4 regions of the Streptomyces sp. NPDC051133 genome follow, and region 4 is predicted to be linked to each of the others. Evidence: riboswitches for the same ligand, from Rfam matches in the RefSeq annotation. Region 4 holds a riboswitch; each other region holds the start of a gene.
What was found. Region 4 has a riboswitch for thiamine pyrophosphate ahead of AB0N17_RS04430 (cytosine permease). Riboswitches for the same ligand answer to the same signal wherever they lie in the genome.
Positions count from the first base shown of each region.

Region 1: another riboswitch for thiamine pyrophosphate. It lies ahead of AB0N17_RS16930 (thiamine ABC transporter substrate-binding protein); the one in region 4 lies ahead of AB0N17_RS04430 (cytosine permease).
Region 2: another riboswitch for thiamine pyrophosphate. It lies ahead of thiC (phosphomethylpyrimidine synthase ThiC); the one in region 4 lies ahead of AB0N17_RS04430 (cytosine permease).
Region 3: another riboswitch for thiamine pyrophosphate. It lies ahead of thiO (glycine oxidase ThiO); the one in region 4 lies ahead of AB0N17_RS04430 (cytosine permease).

Region 1 covers NZ_JBFBBK010000014.1:126,516-130,339, reverse strand. The annotation lists gene AB0N17_RS16935 (iron ABC transporter permease) at 1-599, opposite strand, end outside; gene AB0N17_RS16930 (thiamine ABC transporter substrate-binding protein) at 656-1,729, opposite strand; TPP riboswitch at 1,813-1,921, opposite strand; gene rlmN (23S rRNA (adenine(2503)-C(2))-methyltransferase RlmN) at 1,945-3,051, opposite strand; gene AB0N17_RS16920 (hypothetical protein) at 3,188-3,502, opposite strand; gene AB0N17_RS16915 (hypothetical protein) at 3,722-3,824, shown strand, end outside.
Region 2 covers NZ_JBFBBK010000005.1:78,817-82,640, forward strand. The annotation lists gene thiC (phosphomethylpyrimidine synthase ThiC) at 1-1,504, opposite strand, end outside; TPP riboswitch at 1,497-1,675, opposite strand; gene AB0N17_RS07965 (YibE/F family protein) at 1,757-3,169, shown strand; gene AB0N17_RS07970 (SsgA family sporulation/cell division regulator) at 3,272-3,709, opposite strand; gene AB0N17_RS07975 (IclR family transcriptional regulator C-terminal domain-containing protein) at 3,809-3,824, opposite strand, start outside.
Region 3 covers NZ_JBFBBK010000045.1:39,284-43,107, forward strand. The annotation lists gene AB0N17_RS34280 (FAD-dependent oxidoreductase) at 1-1,165, opposite strand, end outside; gene AB0N17_RS34285 (hypothetical protein) at 1,198-1,548, opposite strand; TPP riboswitch at 1,602-1,713, shown strand; gene thiO (glycine oxidase ThiO) at 1,710-2,870, shown strand; gene thiS (sulfur carrier protein ThiS) at 2,885-3,085, shown strand; gene AB0N17_RS34300 (thiazole synthase) at 3,089-3,824, shown strand, end outside.
Region 4 covers NZ_JBFBBK010000003.1:14,118-17,941, forward strand. The annotation lists gene AB0N17_RS04420 (VOC family protein) at 214-603, opposite strand; gene AB0N17_RS04425 (TetR/AcrR family transcriptional regulator) at 688-1,470, shown strand; TPP riboswitch at 1,708-1,803, shown strand; gene AB0N17_RS04430 (cytosine permease) at 1,793-3,187, shown strand; gene AB0N17_RS04435 (serine protease) at 3,270-3,824, opposite strand, start outside.

The sequences.
Region 1 (3,824 bases), on a different contig from region 4:
ACGATGCCGAAGGAGGTGAAGGTGAACAGGAACACCATCAGCGCGGCGGCGGCCACGGCGGGCGCGAGCGCGGGCAGGGTCACCTTCCGCCAGGCTCGCAGGGGCGAGGCGCCCAGCACCCGGGCGGCCTCCTCCTGACGGGGGTCGAGCTGGGCCCACAGCCCGCCGACGGTCCGCACGACGACCGCGTAGTTGAAGAAGACGTGGGCCGTCAGGATCGCCCACACGGTGGTGTCCAGCCGTACGCCCCACAGCCGGTCCAGCAGCCCGCCGTGCCCGACCAGCGCCAGGAAGGCGCTGCCCACGACGACGGTCGGCAGCACGAACGGCACGGTGACCACGGCCCGCAGCAGCTGCTTGCCCGGGAAGTCGAGGCGGGCGAACACGTAGGCGGCGGGCAGCGCGAGCACCAGGGTCAGCGCGGTGGAGGCGAGCGCCTGCCAGGTGGTGAACCACAGCACGTGCCGGATGTCCGGCTGCGTGACCACGTCCACGATCCGCCCGAACCGCCAGACGCCGTCGGCCTTCAGCCCGCGCGTGACGATCGCGGCGACCGGCCAGGCGAAGAACAGCGCGAAGAACGCGACGGGCAGGGCCATGAGCCCGAGCCGCGCCGCGTTCCCCGTGCGGCTGCCCTCGCGCGGGGCGCGAGGGGCTACTTCAGTACGAGCGAGGTCCACGACTTGACCCACTGGTCACGGTTGGCGGCGATCCTGCCGGGCGCCATGGTCTCGGGGTGCCGGGCGGCCGGACCGAACTCGGTGAACTCGGCGGGCACCGCGGCGCCCTGCACCACCGGGTAGACGTACATCTTCAGCGGCATGTCCTCCTGGAACTCCTTGGAGACCAGGAAGTCGACGAACGCCTCGGCGCCCTTGGGGTTCTTCGCGTGGGCGAGCACCCCGGCGAACTCGATCTGCCGGAAGCAGGTGCCGGTGGCGATGCCGGTCGGGGCGGTGGCGGGCCGCTTCTCGGCGTAGATCACCTCGGCGGGCGGCGAGGAGGCGTACGACACCACGAGCGGGCGGTCGCCGCCGGCCTTCTTGCCCCCGGTGGAGCCGGAGAACTCCTGGGAATAGGCCTGCTCCCAGCCGTCGACCACCTTGACGCCGTTGGCCTTGAGCTTCTTCCAGTAGTCCTGCCAGCCGTCGTTCCCGAACTGCGCGGCGCTGCCGAGCAGGAAGCCGAGGCCGGGCGAGGAGGTGGCCGCGTTCTCGGTGACGAGGAGGTTCTTGTACTGCGGCTTCACCAGGTCGGCGAAGGACTGCGGCGGGGTCAGCCGGTGCTTGCCGAACCAGGCCTTGTCGTAGTTGACGCAGATGTCGCCGTAGTCGACGGGCGTGACCCGGTGCTTGTCCTTGTCCAGCTGGTAGGGGGCGCCGACCTTGTCGAGGCCCTTGGCCGTGTACGGCTCGAACAGCCCGTTGTCGAGGGCGCGGGAGAGCAGGGTGTTGTCGACGCCGAAGAAGACGTCGCCCTGCGGGTTGTCCTTGGTCAGGATGGCCTTGTTGACGGCCTGGCCGGCATCGCCGTCGTTGAGGACCCGCACCTTGTACCCGGACCGCTTCTCGAAGTCCCGCAGCACGTTCTTGGAGACGGCCCACGAGTCGTGGCTGACCAGGGTCACGGTCCGGGAGTCCGCGGACGACGTGCCCTCGCCGGAACCGCACGCGGACAGGCCCATCAGGCCGAGCCCGACCGCCACGGCCACGAAGGTCTTGTTCTGCACTGGTTGTCCTCCTGGGGGTTGGCCAGGAAGAGACGCGGCCCTGCCCGGCCTTTCCGTACGGCAGGCCGGGCAGGGCGCAACAGCTTGAGTGATGACCGAACTTCCTACCCAGAATGACCTGGGCGAGGTTCAGAGGGTCTGCGGCCCTGTCCGCCGCACTCTCAGCGCTGTGGCGCTCCCCTGTCGGAATATGAAGATGTGTGGACCCGGCCAGATTACCGCTCGGTGGCGGCGAGCTGACCGCAGGCTCCGTCGATCTCCTGACCACGGGTGTCCCGGACGGTGACCGGCACTCCATGGGCCGCGATGGCCTCCACGAACGCCTTCTCGTCCTCGGGCCGCGAGGCGGTCCACTTCGAACCCGGCGTCGGGTTCAGCGGGATGAGATTGACGTGCACGGGCTTGCCCTTGAGCAGCCGCCCGAGCCGGTCGCCTCGCCACGCCTGGTCATTGATGTCGCGGATCAGCGCGTACTCGATCGACAGCCGCCGCCCGCTCTTCTCGACGTACTCGAACCCGGCGTCCAGCACCTCGCGCACCTTCCACCGCGTGTTCACGGGGACGAGGGTGTCGCGCAGCTCGTCGTCGGGGGCGTGCAGGGAGATCGCGAGCCGGCACTTGAAGCCCTCGTCGGCGAACCGGTGGATGGCCGGCACGAGCCCGACGGTGGACACGGTGATCCCGCGCTGCGACAGGCCCAGCCCGTCCGGCGTGGGATCGGTGAGCGCGCGGATCGCACCGACGACCCGCTTGTAGTTGGCGAGCGGCTCGCCCATCCCCATGAAGACGATGTTGGACAGCCGCGCGGGCCCGCCGGGCACCTCTCCGTCCCTGAGCGCCCGCATCCCGTCGACGATCTGGTGGACGATCTCGGCGGTGGACAGGTTCCGGTCCAGCCCGGCCTGCCCGGTGGCACAGAACGGGCAGTTCATGCCGCATCCGGCCTGTGAGCTGATGCACATGGTGACCCGGTCCGGGTACCGCATCAGCACGGACTCCACGAGGGTCCCGTCGAACAGCCGCCACAGCGTCTTGCGGGTGGTGCCCTGGTCGGTGGACAGATGCCGTACGACGGTCATCAGCTCCGGGAACAGCGCTTCCTGCAGCCTGCCGCGCGACCCGGCGGGGATGTCGGTCCACTCCTCCGGGTCGTGCGCGTACCGCGCGAAGTAGTGCTGCGAGAGCTGCTTGGCACGGAACGGCTTCTCCCCGGCCTCGGCGACGGCGTCCTTGCGCTCGGCGGGCGAGAGATCGGCGAGATGCCGCGGCGGCTTCTGAGCTCCGCGCGGGGCGACGAAAGTGAGTTCTCCGGGCTTAGGCATGGCGTTACCAGTGTCGCAGATCAAATTCGGTGACCTGCGGCTGCCGCATGCTACGACTGTCGTCAGTAGGCGTCACCGGTCACTGCTGAGCGGCCTCGGACGGCCCAGCGACGGCCCAGGCACGGCCCGACGACGATCACTCGTCGGCTGCCCGCCACTCGTCGAGGCGGACCCTGACCTGGTGATTGTCGGCGTGCCAGAAGACCTCACCACTGACGATGGCCCCGAGGGCCGGGAGGTCCATCCCCTGCGGCATGGACGTGATCTCGGCCAGCGCTATGGCGTTCGGCACGCCATCCATACGCAGGAAGACGCCGAAGGGCTGCCGACCGATGACTTCCCCGGTGATGTGGGTCCCCACGGGCAGTGCCGCGACGGTTGCCGGCCAGCTTTCCAGCACCGTGTCCGCAGCCGGCGCTTCGGGGCCCGTGGGCCACGCGTACTCATCCATCGCCGGATCATGACATCGCGAGCGATCAAGGGCTTAGTACTCCGGCTGTAGATCGTGATCTTCGTAGTACGCGGTCGTCCGGGCCGTCTCTCGTCCCGGGTTGGTCCGACTGGTCGGATCTGACGGTGGGTCGCGCCGGGACGTTCCGGGCGGCGGCACCGCCGAGGTTATGAATGCGGCACCTGACCATCCACGAGCATCAACCTCAGGAGCCACACGATGCGCCCCATCAGAGCAGCCTGTCTCGGCACGGCCACTGCCCTGGTCACCCTTCTCGCCTGCACCCCTGTCGCGTCCGCCGCGACGAACACCGACTCCGCCC
Region 2 (3,824 bases), on a different contig from region 4:
GCGCGTCGTCCCACTCCTGGGCACCGGGGTGTCCCTTGGCGAGGTCGGCCGCGTGCGCCGCGATCTTGTAGGTGATGACGCCGGTCTTGACGTCGTCCCGGTTGGGCAGGCCCAGGTGCTCCTTGGGCGTGACGTAGCAGAGCATCGCCGTGCCCCACCAGGCGATCATCGCCGCACCGATACCGGAGGTGATGTGGTCGTACGCCGGCGCGATGTCCGTGGTCAGCGGGCCGAGCGTATAGAACGGAGCTTCATCGCAGATCTCCTGCTGAAGGTCGATGTTCTCCTTGATCTTGTGCATCGGGACGTGCCCCGGGCCCTCGATCATGGTCTGTACGTTGAAACGCTTGGCGATGCGGTTGAGTTCCCCGAGCGTCCTCAACTCCGCGAACTGTGCCTCGTCGTTGGCGTCCGCGATCGAACCGGGCCTGAGGCCGTCACCGAGCGAGTAGGTGACGTCGTAGGCGGCGAGGATCTCGCAGAGCTCCTCGAAGTTCTCGTACAGGAACGATTCCTTGTGGTGCGCCAGGCACCATGCGGCCATGATCGAGCCGCCGCGCGAGACGATGCCGGTCTTGCGGTTGGCGGTGAGCGGCACGTACGGCAGCCGGACGCCCGCGTGGACGGTCATGTAGTCCACGCCCTGCTCGGCCTGCTCGATGACGGTGTCCCTGTAGATGTCCCAGGTCAGTTCCTCGGCCTTGCCGTCGACCTTCTCCAGGGCCTGGTAGAGCGGCACCGTGCCGATGGGGACGGGGGAGTTCCGCAGCACCCACTCACGGGTCGTGTGGATGTTACGGCCGGTGGAGAGGTCCATGACCGTGTCCGCGCCCCAGCGGGTCGCCCAGGTCATCTTCTCCACCTCCTCCTCGATGGAGGAAGTCACCGCCGAGTTGCCGATGTTGGCGTTGACCTTCACCAGGAAGCGCTTGCCGATGATCATCGGCTCGATCTCCGGGTGGTTGACGTTGGCCGGCAGCACGGCACGGCCCGCCGCGATCTCGTCGCGGACCACCTCGGGGGAAACGTCCTCCCGGACGGCCACGTACTCCATCTCGGGTGTGATCTCACCTCGGCGGGCGTACGTGAGCTGCGTCACCGCCTGGCCGTCACGGCCCCGGCGCGGCTGACGCGGCCGCCCGGGGAAGACCGCGTCCAGGTTGCGCAGGCCGCCGCGCGGCGAGGTGTGCTTGATTCCGTCGTCCTCGGGACGGACGGGACGGCCCGCGTACTCCTCGGTGTCGCCGCGGGCGATGATCCAGTTCTCCCGCAGCGGCGGAAGACCCCTGCGGACGTCGGTGTCGACGAGAGGATCGGTGTACGGGCCCGACGTGTCGTACAGCGTGACCGACTGCCCGTTGGTGAGGTGCACCTGACGGACCGGCACGCGCAGGTCGGGGCGCGAGCCCTCGACATACGCCTTGTGCCAGCCGATGGACTTCCCGGCCTCCTGGGACATCTCGTCCTGAACAGAGGCAGGCGTGCGTGCGTCCTTGTTGGTCATCAGACCTACTCCCTACGCCGGCATTACCCGGTAACAGGTTCGGCGGTCGACGCAGCGGCTTCCGTCGGTCGATGTTTTTGCGTGGAACCGCGTGGGTTCCACGTGAAACATCGCGTCTACGGAGGTCAGCGCCCTCTCAGCCCGGTGCTCCGAGCTCCCGCGTGTGCAAAGGTGCCTCCACGCTAGCGTCATGTGCGGCGCGGTGAACAGTGGGCCCTCTGCCGTTGTTGCGATGATCTGGTGGTGACCAGGATGGAGCAGTACCCGTACCAGTCTCCCGAGCCGCGCCTTCGGGACGGCTCGGAACGGGGCGAAACCCACGGGCAGACGCACGGGCATCCGCACGGGCACAGCCACAGCCACAGCCACAGCCACAGCCACAGCCATGGGCCCGCAACGCCCGTCTCACGGCACCTCCGCAAGGTCATCGCCGCCATCCTGGTCCCGTTCACCGTGGCGGTGGTGGCCGGTCTGGTGGTGCTGTGGCCCGGTGGAGCGCCGCCCCACAAGCGCACCGGCGTCGGCTTCGACCGGCAGACGCAGCAAGCCACGGTCACTCGGGTGGTGGAGGTGAGCTGCGCGTCGGTGAACGCCTCCGGTGGCACCTCGACCGGTGACGCCTCCACCGCCGCGGGCGGGTCGGCCGGGCGGCAAGCCGGCGGCACCTGCAGGAAGGCGACCGTCCGGGTCGACACCGGCGGGGACCAGGGCCGTACGTTCACCGAGATCGTGCAGCCCGACCAGTCCCGGCAGCTGCACCAGGGCGAGAAGGTCGTGGTCGCCTACGAGCCCTCGGCGCCGAAGGACCTCCAGTACGCGGTGACCGACGTGAACCGGAAGTTCCCGATGGCGCTGCTCGCCGGGATCTTCGCGGTCGCCGTCGTCGTGGTGGGCAGGATGAGGGGTGTCATGGCACTCGTGGCACTGGCCGTGAGCTTCCTGGTTCTGACGCTGTTCATCCTGCCGGCGATCCTGCAGGGCTCGAACCCGCTTCTCGTGGCGGTGGTCGGATCGAGCGCCATCATGCTGATCGCGCTGTACATGTGCCACGGCCTGTCGGCCCGCACGTCGGTGGCGGTGCTCGGCACGCTGATCTCGCTGTCTCTGATCGGTCTGCTCGGCTCCCAGTTCATCGGCTGGGCCGCGCTGACCGGCAACACGGACGACAACACCGGGCTGATCCATGGCCTGTATCCGTCGATCGACATGAGCGGTCTGCTGCTGGCCGGCGTCATCATCGGTTCGCTCGGCGTCCTGGACGACGTGACCGTGACGCAGACGTCGGCCGTCTGGGAGCTGCACGAGGCCAATCCGGCGATGGGCCGGCGCGGTCTGTACCGGGCAGGCATCCGTATCGGCCGCGACCACATCGCGTCGGTGGTGAACACCCTCGTCCTCGCCTACGCCGGTGCCGCGCTGCCGTTGCTGCTGCTGTTCTCGATCGCGCAGAGCAGCGTGGGGACCGTTGCCAACAGCGAACTGGTGGCCGAGGAGATCGTGCGCACCCTGGTGGGCTCGATCGGCCTGGTCGCCTCGGTCCCGGTCACCACACTGCTCGCCGCACTGGTGGTGTCGGCCGACCGGCCCGGCCCGCAGGCCGTGGCGGCCGCCGGAGCCCCGCCGGTTCCGGCGCGGGGCGGCCGGGGCCGCCGCCGGAAGCGCTGAGCCGGGCGGGGCCGGCCTCCCGCGGAGACTGTGAAGAAGCGTTCCTGCACAGTTCCACACCGCACTCCGGAGCGCCTCGCGACGCGACCCCGCCGTAACGCTTCAGCCGGCGCTCTGTTCCTCCGCCAGGATACGGTCCAGGGCCTCCTCCAGATGGGCGTCGAAGTCGACCAGAGCGCCCTCCTGACCGAGCGGCACCAGCTTGTCCGTACGGTCCAGGAACGCCACGAGCGGCGGCGTCGAGGAGCGGAACAGGGCATGGTCGCCACCGACCTGAAGCCGGATCAGCACCTCACCCAGCACCTCGGAATCGGCGGGAGCGATGTGCACGTCCCCCTCCCCGCACGGGCGGCCGACCCCGTCGATCAGCAGCTCGCGCCCGAAGGCCCAGGTCACCGGGGCATCACCGGGCAGGTGGAAGGTGAGCCGCACGGCATAGGGATCACCGGTCTCATAGCGCAACTCCACCGGAATGCGGAAGGAGAGCTCCTCCGACACGAGAAAGCTCATCATGACTTCTGCCTGTACGGACTCGCGCATCGCCTACCCCGTCATATGACATCGACTGGCCGGGTTTGAACCCTCTGAACCTGGTCAAATCTTGCTGAAAGTACACGGCAGATCACAAGGAGTAAGTTTTCAGATACTGATAGAG
Region 3 (3,824 bases), on a different contig from region 4:
CCGATTCGATCAGGCGGCGGCCCTGGGCCAGGTCGCGCGGGCGGCCCACCGCCAGGAGGGCCGCCAGGCGGCCCTCACGGAGCCAGCAGACCGTCCAGGCGGGGCCGGACGGGTCACCGCGCCACACCGTGCGGTCGGCCGCGGCGTGGTGACCGGCGTACTGCACGAACCGGCCGAACTGCTCCGACCAGAAGTACGGCACCGGGTCGTAGGCGGCCGGGGTCTCGCCGAGGATGTTCGCGGCGACCGTGCGCGGCCCCTGCAGGGCGTTGTCCCAGTGGTGGACGAGCAGCCGCTCGCCGTAGCGGGCCGAGGGGAAGGAGGCGCAGTCGCCGACGGCGTACACGTCGGGCACGTTGGTGCGCAGGTGGGCGTCGGCGAGGACCTCGTGGTGCGGGCCCAGCTCGATGCCGGAACCGGCCAGCCAGGCGGTGGCGGGGCGGGCGCCGATGCCGACGACGACCGCGCCCGCGGGCAGCCGGGTGCCGTCGTCGAGCACGACCGCGCCGGGCTCGACGCGCTCCACGCGCGCGTGGGTGCGCAGCTCGGCGCCGGCGTCGGCGTACCAGCCGGCCATGGGGGCGGCGACCTCGGCGGGCAGGGCGCCGGCGAGCGGCCGGTCGGTGGCCTCCACGACGGTCACCGCGCAGCCGGCCTCGCGCGCGGCGGTGGCGAACTCGGCGCCGATCCAGCCGGCGCCGACGACCACGATGTCGTGCTGCCGGGCGAGCACCGGCCGCAGCCGCTCGGCGTCGTCCAGGGTGCGCAGCAGGTGCACCCCGGGGACGCCCTCGGTGCCGGGCAGCGTGATCGGCTCGGCGCCGGTGGCCAGGACCAGGACGTCGTACGGCACCGGACCCGCCTCGGTGTCCAGTTCGTGCGCGGCGGGGCGCAGGCCCAGCACCTCGCAGCCGAGCCGCAGCTCGACGCCGAGCGACTCGAAGTCGACCTCGAAGGCGGAGTCCTCGGCCTTGCCGAGCAGGACGGCCTTCGACAGCGGCGGCCGGTCGTACGGCTGGTGCGGCTCGGCGCCGATGATGGTGACGGTGCCCGTGAAGCCCTGTTCCCGCAGGGCGACCGCGGTCTGCACCCCGGCCATGCCCGCGCCGACGACGACCGCGCGCCGCGCCTGTGACGTGCCCTGTTCCGCTGTCTGCTCGCTCACCTGATCACCATAGACACGTGACGGACTGTCAGTCAGGGGGCGTGCTCGGTGACCTGTTCCACAACGCTCGTCCCGCTACCGGGCCGCGACTCCCACTGCCAGTCCTCCTCGAGTCGCACGCGACCGTCGGGCAGTTCGACGACCGTCGACACGCAGTGCCCGGAGGCCGTCGTGCCGTCGGTCCGCAACTGCACGTACCGGAAGTCGAGCCGGTCCCCCGCGCGCGTGCCGATCAGATGGCCGCGCACGACGTCGCCGCCCGCGTACCCGGCCCAGATCTCGCCGTCCTTCTCGTGGTACGCGAACCGGGTTCCGGTACCCACCTGACCTGGGGCTTGGTCCGCCACGGGGGCGAGGATCAGTCCGTCGAGCGAACGGGGCACGGCGAGGGGCTCCCTTACGGGCGGCGAGCGGGGCGGGCTAGGGTGGCCACCGTACAAGCACTCGCGGGAGCCCGGACGCACCGGGCTGAGAGGGAGGCTGGCGGCCTCCGACCGTACGAACCTGATCCGGGTCATGCCGGCGAAGGGAGGGGCTGACGCCCATGTCGTCACGCACGTCCGACGTCCTCGTCGTCGGGGGCGGAATCATCGGTCTGGTCACGGCCTGGCGCGCCGCGCAGCGCGGGCTCGCCACGGCCGTCGTGGACCCCGAGCCCGGGGGCGGGGCCGCACGGGTCGCGGCGGGGATGCTGGCCGCGGTCTCCGAACTGCACTACGGCGAGGAGCGGCTGCTCGCCCTGAACCTGGAGTCCGCCCGCCGCTATCCGGACTTCGCGGCCGAGCTGACCGAACTGACCGGGCACGACCTCGGCTACCGCCGCAGCGGCACCCTCGCGGTCGCGCTCGACGCCGACGACCGTGCCCACCTGCGGGAACTGCACGCCCTCCAGCAGCGCTGCGGGCTCGACGCCGAGTGGCTGTCGGGGCGGGAGTGCCGGCGCCTGGAGCCGATGCTGGCGCCCGGGGTGCGCGGTGGGCTGCGGGTCGACGGCGACCACCAGATCGACCCGCGCCGGCTGGCGGCGGCCCTGGTGGCCGCGTGCGAGCGGACCGGAGTGGTGTTCCACCGGGCGTGGGCCGAGCGGCTGGACGTGGTGGCGGGCCGGGCCGCCGGGGTCACCACCGCGGACGGCACCGGGCTGCGCGCCGGGCAGGTGGTGCTCGCGGCCGGCAGCCTGAGCGGACGGCTGGCGGGCGTGCCCGAGGCCCTGGTGCCGCCGGTGCGGCCGGTCAAGGGGCAGGTGCTGCGGCTGACGGTGCCCGAACGGTTCGCGCCGTTCCTGAGCCGGACGGTGCGGGCCGTGGTCCGCGGCGGCCAGGTCTACCTGGTGCCCCGGGAGAACGGCGAACTGGTCGTCGGCGCCACCAGCGAGGAGCTGGGCTGGGACACGACGGTCACCGCGGGCGGCGTGTACGAGCTGCTGCGCGACGCCCATGAGCTGGTGCCGGGCATCACCGAGCTGCCGCTCACCGAGACCCGGGCCGGGCTGCGCCCCGGCTCCCCCGACAACGCGCCGCTCCTCGGCCCGTCCGGCCTGGCCGGGTTGCTGCTGGCCACCGGGCACTACCGCAACGGGGTGCTGCTCACGCCCGTCACCGGGGACGTCATGGCGCAGGTGCTGGCCGGCGGTGCGCTGCCGGAGGAGGCCCGCCCGTTCACCCCGCAGCGCTTCGGCGCCGTACTCCTGGAGCAGTCCGCATGAGCATGTCCGTCACCATCTCGATCTCCGTCAACGGGGAGCGCCGGGAGATCGCCCCGGGCACCCCTCTCGACTCGCTCGTGACGACCCTCACCCCGGCGCCCTCCGGGGTGGCCGCGGCCGTCAACGAGACCGTCGTCCCGCGCGCGCAGTGGGCCTCCACCGCGCTCGCGGAGGGTGATCGCGTCGAAGTCCTCACCGCCGTTCAAGGAGGCTGAGCCATGGCCGACGATTCCCTGGTGCTGGGGGGTACGACCTACTCGTCCCGGCTGATCATGGGCACGGGCGGCGCGCCCAGCCTGGAGGTGCTGGAGCGGGCGCTGCTCGCCTCCGGTACGGAGCTGACCACGGTCGCGATGCGCCGGGTGGACCCCTCCGTGCACGGCTCGGTGCTGTCGGTGCTGCAGAAGCTGGGCATCCGGGTGCTGCCGAACACGGCGGGCTGCTTCACCGCCGGGGAGGCCGTGCTGACCGCGCGGCTCGCCCGGGAGGCGCTGGGCACGGACCTGATCAAGCTGGAGGTCATCGCCGACGAGCGGACGCTGCTGCCGGACCCGGTGGAGCTGCTGGAGGCGGCCGAGACGCTCGTGGACGACGGGTTCACGGTGCTGCCGTACACCAACGACGATCCCGTGCTCGCGCGGAAGCTGGAGGACGTCGGCTGTGCGGCCGTGATGCCGCTGGGCTCGCCGATCGGCTCGGGGCTCGGCATCCGCAATCCGCACAACTTCCAGCTGATCGTGGAGCACGCGCGCGTGCCGGTGATCCTGGACGCGGGGGCCGGTACGGCCTCGGACGTGGCACTGGCGATGGAGCTGGGCTGTGCGGGGGTGATGCTCGCCTCCGCCGTCACGCGCGCGCAGGAGCCCGAGACGATGGCCGCCGCGATGAGGCACGCGGTGGAGGCGGGCCGGCTGGCCCGGCTGGCGGGGCGGATCCCGCGGCGGCACTTCGCCG
Region 4 (3,824 bases):
GGTGCGTTCAGTGTGCCAGTTCGCCCCACGACTTCAGGCCGGTCAGACCACGGGACTCCCCGTCGCTCTGCTCGCGATCCACGGCGCGTTCCATCTCGAGCCGTTTGACATGCTATCGGCTCGACTATGGATTCCCGCTCATCGACGAGGGTTGTCTCTCGGAAAGTGGCCGGGCGTCTTCGGCATGGGCCCGGGCGCGGCGCCGCAGATGTCTCACCGGGCGGAGGCGGCGTTCCAGTCGACCAGCTGGACGATCACGCCGTTCGGATCGCGCACTTGGAACGCGCGCTCGCCCCACTCTTCCTCCGTCATGGGCATGGTGATCGTGACGCCTTCGGCGCGCAGGCGCTCCAGTTCGTCTTCCAGGTGGTCGACGGTGAAGGCGAGGATGAGGCCGGCGGCGTGGTCGTCGCGCTGGTCCGCCGGGAGGGTGTCCAGTCCCCGGCGCAGGAAGATGACGTTCATCCCCGCGTCGTCGCGGCCGAGGGACGCGAAGCCGTCGGCGGCCATCTCCTCGCGAAACCCGAAATGTCGCTGCAGGAAGGCACTGGAGGCCTCGACATCCTCGACGTTGAGCGACACGGCACTGGAGGTGATCTTCACTGGTGCTCCCTCGGCTCGATTCTCTGTACGCAGTACAATGTACATTGTACATTGTACGCCGAATCGGTGGGAGAGACTTGCCCCGTGCCGACAGAACGAACGAGCGCGGGCGACCCGGCCCGCACACTGCAACTGCTGTGGCGTGACCTCGCCCCTGCGGGCGGCCGCGGGCCGCGGCGCGGGCTGAGTATCGACACGGTGGTCGAGGCGGCCACCGCCATCGCCGACAACGAGGGCCTGGACGCCGTGACGATGCGCCGCGTGGCGAAGGAACTCGGCGTGGTACCGATGACGCTCTACACCTACGTGCCGGCCAAGGCCGAACTTCTCGACCTCATGCTGGATGCCGCCTACGCCCGCATGCCCCGACCGGACACGGCCGGGCTGTCCTGGCAGCAGCGCGTCACCGCCGTCGCCGACGAGAACAGAGCACTTTTCGAACGCCACCCCTGGGCCGCGGCCGTCTCCACCTCCAGGCCCCCGCTGGGACCGGGACTGATGGGGAAGTACGAGCACGAGCTCTCCGCGTTCGAGGGCCTCGGGCTCAGCGACCTGCAGCTGGACGACTGCCTGAACCACCTGCTCACCTTCGTACAGGCATCAGCCCGCGCCGCCGCCGACGCCCGATCCGCCCGCCACGACAGCGCCATGAGCGCCCAGCAGTGGTGGCAGGTCAACGCCCCGCTGCTCGCCCGGGTCCTCGACGCGAACGCCTACCCGACGGCCGTCCGCGTCGGCACGGCGTCAGGCACCGCACACGGCACCGCCTACGACCCCGACCACACCTACGCGTTCGGCCTGCGCCGCATCCTCGACGCGTTCGCCGTCCTCATCGACCGCAACCGAAACCCCGACACCGCCGGCTGACGCCACACCCGGAGCCGGGGCAGGCCGGCGCCGCGGGCGCCGGGCTCGTGGCGGAGCGTTCGGGGTATCCGTGGGCGTTCGCCCTGACCGCCCTGCCGGGGTCGAGCCGGGTCCTCGCAGCGAAACCGCCGACGCCCTGGTACCGATTCCGAAGTCACGCGGTCACGCGGTGCGACAGATCCTCCCGCCCCGGCCCTGGCCGGAACCGGTCACCGGAACGGGCTATTCTGGCCGGCGTACCTGGACACGGGGTGCCCCCGCACGGGGGCTGAGATCACACCCGTTGAACCTGAACCAGTTAGGACTGGCGGAGGGATGTCGTATGTCGTTGCCGTATGCCCATGAAGAGACGACCGTCGCCGAAGCGCGGGGCGTCTTCGACGGCCGGATGCCGACGGCCCCCGGGGACCTGCGGGTGGAGGCGCGCGGCATCACGCCGGTGCCCGAGGACGCTCGCTACGGCAGCCCCCGGCGGCTGTTCACCGTGTGGTTCGCCCCCAACCTGACCATGACCGGCGTGTTCACCGGCACCGTCGGAGCGGCCCTCGGACTGGACTTCGCCACCGCGCTGCTCGCCGTGGTGCTCGGCACCCTGCTCGGCGCCGTGCCCACGGCCTACCTGGGGACCTGGGGCAGCCAGACCGGGGCGGGCCAGCTGCCGCTGGCGAGGCTGGCCTTCGGACGGGCCGTCGCTCTGCCGGGCGCCCTGCAGTGGCTGTCGTCCATCGCCTGGGACGCGCTGATCGGTCTGTTCGGCGGGGACGCGCTGGCCCAACTGTTCGGCTGGCCGTTCTGGTTGGGTGTCCTGGTGATGCTGGCGGCCCAGGGGGCGCTGGGCGTGATCGGTTACGAGGCGATCCACCGCCTGCAGACGGTGATGACCTTCGCGCTCGCCGCCTCGCTCGTCGCGTTGGCGGTGAAGCTCACGCACGGCACCCAGCCCGCGACGGCCGCGACCGCGCACGGCGCCGACCGGGCGGGCGCGTTCGTGCTGACCTGCACCGTCGCGCTGAGCCTCGCCCTCTCGTGGGCCCCCTACGCCAGCGACTTCAGCCGCTACCTGCCACGGACGGCGTCCCGTCCGCGCATGTTCTGGTACACCCTGCTCGGTGTCGGCGTGTCCTTCGTCGCGGTGCAGGCGCTCGGCCTGTGGGGCGCCGCGCAGTTCACCGACCAGACCGCCCGTGGCGTGGACCGGCTGCTCGGGGGCGGCGCGCTCGGCGCGTTCGGACTCCTCGCCGTCGCTCTCGCGGCGCTGTGCAGCAACGCCATGAACGACTACAGCGGATCGCTGGCGCTGCAGACCGTCGGCGTGCGGCTGCCGCGGCCGGTCGCCGCCGCGCTCGCCGCGGTGCTCGGTTTCCCGCTGGTGCTCTGGATGCACGCCGCCGACACCACCGCCCGCTTCCAGAACGTGCTGCTGTTCGTCGGCTACTGGATCCCGGCGTTCGTCGCGATCGTGATCGTCGACTGGGTGGCCCGCAAGCGGGCGCGCGGCGGCCGCCCCGTCGACCTGACGGCGGAGGAGGCGCAGCCGTGGTGGCCGGCTCCCACGGCCTTCCTCGTCGGTTTCGCCGTAGCGGTGCCGTTCATGAGCACCAGCCTGTATGTGGGCCCGGTCGCGCGGGCCCTGCACGGCGCCGACCTCGCCTACCCGGTGGCGTTCCTCGCGGCGCTGCTCGTCTACACGCCGTTGCGCGTACGGCGCCGCGCCTGACCGCGCCCGCTCCTCGGAGCAGTACTCGATCTCGCTCCCGTCGTCCTCGAAGCCCTGGTCGATCGACTCCCGGCTACGGCGATCAGCCGGGCTCGAGGTGGGCGCCTATCTCGCCGGCGACCTCGGGGTGGGCGAGATACTCCATGATGTTGTGGGCCTTGTCGCGGGCGTTGACGACGGCGACGTCGGTCACTGTGCCCGCCCATTCGTCGGCCAGCGGGCACCCGATGGTGACCGCGTCCGACGGGTACCACGCGTTCAGCCAGTCCGTCACCGTGTCGGGGCGCTTCGGCCCGTCGATGAGCAGCCTCTTGTACACGCTGTCCAGTCCCAGCGGGCTGCCCACCGTGGTGAGGTGGATCGTGCGCATGGTCGGCGAGAGCCGGGTGGTGAGGTCCATGCCGACCACCGTGCCGAGGCTGTGGCTGACGAGGATCACCTCCCCGTCCTGCGGGAACGTCTCCAGGACACCGTCCAGGACGGCGTCCCTGACGCCGTTCCGGTCGTCGAGGTACGCGGCCACGTCCTGGAGGACGAGGGCGATGGTCAGGGCATCGAGGTCGCTCCTGGCGGCCAGCCAGCTCAGCTGCCGGTGGAGGTGCCCGACGACGTCCCCCGGCGCGATCCGCTCGGCGTC